2 regions of the Caldimonas brevitalea genome follow, and region 1 is predicted to be linked to the other one. Evidence: predicted binding sites of a transcription regulator. Region 1 holds the regulator's gene; the other holds the start of a gene.
What was found. The regulator NrdR, encoded in region 1, represses ribonucleotide reductase genes. The targets are predictions, from matches to a motif close to CACNANATNTNGTG.
Positions count from the first base shown of each region.

Region 2: a site for NrdR is predicted at 1,617-1,630, ahead of AAW51_RS05240 (ribonucleoside-diphosphate reductase subunit alpha). Genes of this name have one in related genera too.

Region 1 is NZ_CP011371.1:1,658,371-1,661,780, forward strand. Features, by position in the region: gene AAW51_RS07225 (pilus assembly protein) at 1-829, shown strand, start outside; gene AAW51_RS07230 (type IV pilin protein) at 915-1,307, shown strand; gene nrdR (transcriptional regulator NrdR) at 1,483-1,926, opposite strand; gene glyA (serine hydroxymethyltransferase) at 1,958-3,205, opposite strand; ZMP/ZTP riboswitch at 3,281-3,405, opposite strand.
Region 2 is NZ_CP011371.1:1,181,854-1,185,263, reverse strand. Features, by position in the region: gene AAW51_RS05240 (ribonucleoside-diphosphate reductase subunit alpha) at 1-1,411, opposite strand, end outside; gene ampD (1,6-anhydro-N-acetylmuramyl-L-alanine amidase AmpD) at 1,839-2,465, opposite strand; gene AAW51_RS05230 (sigma-54-dependent transcriptional regulator) at 2,514-3,410, opposite strand, start outside.

The DNA of each region.
Region 1 (3,410 bases):
CAATGGAGCGCCGCTCGCGGTGGTCAAGAACGACGAGAACCAGGTGCAGCCCATCACGGCGGCCCCGTCGTTCCTGGAACACACGCTAAAGGGCCGCGTGGTCCTGTTCGGCACCGGCAAGTTGTTCGACGCAACCGACCCGGACACCACGAGCCGCCAGACGATGTACGGTGTCTGGGACCCGACGCCGGTCGGAGAGTCGTCGGTGTCCTCGCCCAGCCCGTTTGCAGGAGTGTCCAGCGCGCGCTCGAGGCTGCAAGTGCAGACGATCACTCCTGATCCCAAGGCGGGGCCCGCCTTCTTCAATGTGACCTCGGAAGACGTGGATTGGGACCAGCAACTGGGCTGGTACATGGACTTGACGCTCGGCGAGAACCGCCAGCGTGTGATCTATCCGATCACGGTGATCGGCGATTTCGTCTTCATCAACTCCATCGCACCCGCTGTGAAGGCGGCCGAATGCGAGCAGACCAGCGGCAAGGGGTACAACTTCCTGTTGCCGGCGCTGACGGGGGGGCAATGGACGGGGCGGCCGGTGTTGGACACGAGTGGCGATGATGTCGTCAACAGCTCCGACTCGCAGGCCAGCGGGTATACCTCAGAGGGTGGCGGACGGCCGCGTATCATCAAGAACAAGTTTGGACGCAAGAGCGGCACCATCAACATCCAGCACGGTGACACCGTTGGCGGCGGCGGCGGGGGAGGGGGCGGCCCCGACACCGACATGGACGCGGACCTCCCGTGTCTCTACACTGGCTGCAAAGTTGTGATCAAGGGCCGCGTGTGGCGGCAGGTGATCAACCCGCCGAAGCCGCCGGCGGCACCCTGATGCCGGCCGGAGACCGAAGGATCGTGGCATGAATGTGTTGTACAGCCGGCGCTGTCCGGGCGCCTTTCGCAGCAACGGTTTCACCTTGGTCGAGCTGCTGATCGTCGTGGCGATCATCGGCATCATCTCCGCGGTGGCCTATCCAAGCTACCAGGAGCAGGTGAAGCGCGGTCGGCGCTCGGACGCCCAGACGGTGTTGCTCGAAGCGTCGCAGTTCATGCAGCGCCACTACGCGGCACAGAACACCTTCCTCGGCGCAACGTTGCCGGACAACCTGACAACGGCGCCGAAGGGTACCGGTGACGCGGCGTCGTACACCATCGAAATCTCCGAGGACACCACGGCGCGCACTTTCAAGCTGGTCGCCTCGCCGCAAGGCAATATGGATGCCGACAGGTGCGGCGACCTGACCCTGACCGATACCGGTGTGCGCGGCGCGACGGGCTCGGGGGCGACCGTGGCTGAGTGCTGGCGCTGATCTGAGAGACGTGCGGGGGCCCGAGCATGGGAGACGTCGCGCCTACGGGCCGACGTCGACATCCACTTCGGGCGCGGTTCTGCTGGTGGTGAACGGCACACTCTGCCCAGCTCCCACATGCAGCAGGCTCAGCGGCTGCACCGTGTTGCTCCCGCCCGGCAACAAGCCTGACCCCTCAAATCTCCTTGATCAGTCGACTGAACTCGTCGACATCCTCAAAGCTGCGGTACACCGACGCGAACCGCACGTAAGCCACCTTGTCGAGCTTTTTCAGCTCGCGCATCACGAATTCCCCCAGCTTCGAACTCGGCACTTCGCGCAAGCCGCTGGAGCGGAGCTTCTGCTCGATGCGCTGCATCGCCGCATCGATCTGCTCGAGGCTGACCGGGCGCTTGCGCAGCGCCAAAGTCATCGACGCGCGGATCTTGGCCGGGTCGAACTCGGCCCGGCTGCCGTCTTTCTTGACCACCGAGGGCATCGTGACCTCGGCGCGTTCGTAAGTCGTGAAGCGGGTGTCGCACGACAAGCAGCGCCGCCTGCGACGGATCACGTCCCCCTCGTCGGATTCGCGGGTCTCGACGACCTGGCTTTCTTCGTGGCCGCAGAAAGGACAGCGCATGACGACGACGAGGGGCTGCTGTGCCGGCCGGTTAGCGGTAGACCGGGAAGCGGCGGGTCAGCGCGTTGACCTTCTCGCGCACCGCAGCGATGTTGGCTTCGTCACGCGGCTTGTCGAGCACGTCGGCGATCAGGTGGCCGGTCTGCTGCGCCTCGGCCTCGGTGAAGCCACGCGTGGTCATCGCCGGCGAGCCGAGCCGGATGCCGCTGGTCACCATCGGCTTTTCCGGATCGTTGGGGATCGCGTTCTTGTTGCAGGTGATGTGCGCCTGACCCAGCACCGTCTCGGCTTCCTTGCCGGTGATGCCTTTGGCGCGCAGGTCGACCAGCATCACGTGGCTTTCGGTGCGGCCGCTGACGATGCGCAGGCCGCGCTCGATCAGCGTCGACGCGAGCGCCTGGGCGTTCTTGACCACCTGTTGCTGGTAGGCCTTGAACTCGGGGGTGAGCGCTTCCTTGAAGGCGACCGCCTTGGCGGCGATCACATGCATCAGCGGGCCGCCCTGGATGCCGGGGAAGATCGCGCTGTTGATCTGCTTGGCGACGTGGTCCTTCATCAGGATGATGCCGCCGCGCGGGCCGCGCAGGCTCTTGTGGGTGGTCGAGGTGACGACGTCTGCGAACGGCACCGGGTTGGGATAGACGCCGCCGGCGATCAGGCCGGCATAGTGGGCCATGTCGACCATGAAGTAGGCGCCCACCGCCTTGGCGACGCGGGCGAAACGCTCGAAGTCGATGCGCAGGCTGTAGGCCGATGCGCCGGCGATGATGAGCTTGGGCTTGTGCTCGTGCGCGAGCCGCTCCATCGTCTCGTAGTCGATCTCTTCTTGTGCGTTCAGACCGTAGCTGACGACCTTGAACCACTTGCCCGACATGTTCAGCGGCATGCCGTGGGTCAGGTGGCCGCCTTCGGCCAGGCTCATGCCCATGATGGTGTCGCCAGGCTGCAGCAGCCCGAAGAACACGCCCTGGTTGGCCTGCGAGCCGGAGTTGGGCTGCACGTTGGCGTGCTCGGCGCCGAACAGCTGCTTGAGCCGGTCGATCGCCAGTTGCTCCACGACGTCCACATATTCGCAGCCGCCGTAGTAGCGCTTGCCTGGGTAGCCCTCGGCGTACTTGTTGGTCAGCTGGGTGCCCTGAGCCGCCATCACGGCCGGCGAGGCGTAGTTTTCGGACGCGATCAGCTCGATGTGCTCTTCTTGACGCTGGTTCTCCTTCTGAACCACGGCCCAGAGCTCGGCATCGACATTGGAGAGGGTGGAAACGGTGCGGTCAAACATTTGGCAGTCCTCTTCGGTGCAAGAAGTCCCTCGATACGAGAGGGGCCGCCGCGGCGGCGGCTCCACGCATGATCGGAAGGCTGCCCAGGCGAACGGCTGAACGGCGCAGCAAGTCGACACCACGCCGGCTGCACTTCCCGGTGGTACGCCACCTTGGGCGCTCCCGAGCGGGGGCCCTATCGCCAGTTGTGCAGCCCCGCGAGTG
Region 2 (3,410 bases), 480 kb from region 1:
GGTCGTCACCGGTGTTCTTGCGCAGCTCCAGGAACTCCTCGACGTCGAGGTGCCAGCTTTCCAGATAGGCGCACACCGCGCCCTTGCGCTTGCCGCCCTGGTTGACCGCCACCGCGGTGTCGTTGACCACCTTCAGGAACGGCACCACACCCTGGCTCTTGCCGTTGGTGCCCTTGATGTGCGAGCCCAGCGCGCGCACACGGGTCCAGTCGTTGCCCAGGCCGCCGGCGAACTTCGACAGCAGCGCGTTTTCCTTGATGGCCTCGTAGATGCCGTCGAGGTCGTCGGGCACGGTGGTCAGGTAGCAGCTCGACAGCTGCGAGCGGCGGGTGCCGGCATTGAACAGCGTCGGCGTGCTCGACATGAAATCGAAGCTCGACAGCACTTCATAGAACTCGATCGCGCGGGCTTCACGGTCGATCTCGTTGAGCGCCAGGCCCATCGCGACGCGCATGAAAAATGCCTGCGGCAGCTCGATGCGGTGGCCGTCGATGTGCAGGAAGTAGCGGTCGTACAGCGTCTGCAGGCCGAGGTAGTCGAACTGCAGGTCGCGGTCGGCCTTGAGCGCGCCGCCGAGCTTCTTCAGGTCGAACTGCAGCAGCTTCTCGTCGAGCAGTTCGGCGTCGACGCCCTGCTTCACAAAAGTGGGGAAATACTCCGCGTAACGCTGGTGCATCTCGGCGTGCATCACCTCCTCGCCGAGGATCTCCTTGCGGATCGTGTGCAGCAGCAGACGTGCGGTGGCATGGGTATAGCCCGGGTCTTTCTCGATCAGCGTGCGGGCGGCCAGGATGGACGCCTTGTGCACCTCTTCCATCGGCACGCCGTCGTAGAGGTTGCGCTTGGTCTCGGAAAAGATCGGGTCGGGCTTGACGTCGGCGCCGAGCTCGGCACAGGCCGATTCGATCAGGGCCTGCAGACGGGCGATGTCGAGCGGCACGCGGTGGCCGTTGTCGAGCACGGTCAGCGTGGGCTCGGCAGCGACCGCGCGCTGCTGCTCGCCCTGCTTCGCGCGCTCCTGCGACCGACGCTCCCGGTACAGCACGTAGGCACGCGCGATCTCGTGGTGGCCACCGCGCATCAGCGCCAGCTCGACGTGGTCTTGAACATCTTCAATATGGAAGGTGCCACCACCCGGGCGGGAGCGTAGCAAGGCGCGCACCACCGCTTCGGTCAGGCCGTCGACGGTTTCGCGCACGCTCGCCGACGCAGCACCTTGCGTGCCGTGCACCGCCAGAAACGCCTTCATCAGTGCGACGGCGATCTTGTTGGGTTCGAAGGACACCACCGCGCCATTGCGACGAATGATCTGATAGCCCGCGTAGGCACTCGCGCCCGCCGTCGCAGGACGGGGGCTGCCGGCGGTATGGGTTGCAAGCTGTGGATCGGCGCTGGTGGTGATGGTCTGCATGAATACCCCTTCTGTACTGACTCAAACGATGGCGGGAACGTCGAGACGCGACGCGGGCGATGGACGCCGGCGGTGCGTTCGAGGGCCGTATGTGTGTGGATGCTTGCGCTGCCTACGTGCACACACCGCGTGTCGCGTCTTGTGTGCACGCCTGTGTGCAGGCTTTTGTGCAGGCTTGTGTTCGAGGCCGCGAGCATAACACCAACACTACATCTAGTGGCCCCAGACACTGTAGTCCGCTAGTAATAGCGTACACGTGCGGATTGCAACTATTGACGCAGGCGCCGTTTTTGGTATGCGAGATACCGTGCAGCAGCGCCTTGCCGCCGCAACCCGCACCACTGCTTGTGTTGGCAGAGCTGACCCGCGGCAGCACTGGTGCTGCGGGCCGAAAGAGGCCGCAGCACCGCATCACGGTTGGGTCGGCTCAGCCCCGGGGAGGCGCTTGCTCGGTATCGATGCCCCTGTCGCCATCGGTCTGCGGCAGGAAGGGAAAACAACGTGTCGGCCAGGCCAGCGACAGCACCAGCGCTGACCAGTCGAAGGCGCTGCCGGGGTCGCGTTTGCGGCCCGGTGCGATGTGCTCATGACCTGCCACGTGTTCGATCGGATAGTGGTCGCGCAAGGCGGTCAGCAAGGACACCAGGGCCACGTACTGCGGGCCGGTGAAGGGATGGTCCTCGAGCCCTTCGAGTTCGACGCCGATGGAGTAGTCGTTGCAGTTCTCACGCCCCTGAAACGTCGAACGCCCGGCATGCCAGGCACGGTCGTCGCAGGAAACGAACTGGATCAGTTCTCCGTCTCGCCGGATCACGAAGTGAGACGACACCTCGATGCCGCGGATCTGCTCGAAGTACGGATGGGCGTTCCAATCGAGCCGGTTCGTGAACAACTGCTCGATCTCGGGCCCACCGTATCGCCCGGGGGGCAGGCTGATCGAGTGGATCACCACGAGGTCGATCGCCGCCGCGAGAGGGCGCGGACCAAAGTTCGGTGAGGCGACCCGGCGCGCGTGGCGCCACCAGCCCTGTTGCCAGTCGCCAGGCTGCGGCATGGCAGCAGGACTCGTCGGGTGGGTCACGGTGCGCGCGGCGGTGCCGCCTCAGCTCTCGTCGGGCTCCACCGCAACGCCGTGCTCGGCGACCAGCACGCCGAGCCGCGCCATGCGGTAGCGCATCTGGCGCAGCGACAGGCCCAGGCTGGCGCCGGCTGCCGTGCGGTTGAAGCGGTGGCGCTCCAGTGCGCGGATCAGGATGTCGCGCTCGACGGCATCGAGGTAGGCCGCCAGGTCGTTCGGCAAGGGCACGGCCGCCGGGGCGGCGGGGGCCTCGGGCACCGCGGCGGGCACCGGGGCCAGCGCCGGTGTATCGGCCGGCGCAGAGCCGACCGGCAACAGCGTGAGGTCGGCGTCCGACACGGCCGTGTCGGCGAACACGGTGTCCGGGAGCGCCAGGTCGGCCTGGTCGATCCACTCACCGCCGGACAAGGCCACCGCGCGGTGCAGCAGGTTCTCGAGTTCGCGAACGTTGCCCGGAAAGGCGTAACGGGTCAGGTGCATCAGCGCGGCCGGCGTCAAGCGCGGCGGCGGCCAGACATCGGCGTCCTGCGCGATCCGATCCAGCAGGCGCTCGCAGATTTGCGGCAGGTCGTCCAGCCGCTCTCGCAGCGCCGGTACGCGGATCTGGATCACGTTCAGACGGTAGAACAAGTCTTGCCGGAAGCGCCCGCCCTGCACCTCGGTCGCCAGGTCCTTGTGGGTGGCGCTGACGATGCGCACGTCCACCGGCGTCTCGGCCACCGCACCCACCGGGCGCACCGCGCGCTCCTGAATCACCCGCAGCAGCTTGGATTGCATCGACAGCGGCAGGTCGCCGATCTCGTCGAGGAACAGCGTGCCGCCCCGCGCGGCCTGGAAGAAACCTTCGCGGTCCTCGTTGGCACCGGTGAAGGCGCCCTTGCGGTAGCCGAAGAACTCGGCCTCGAGCAGTTGCTCCGGGAT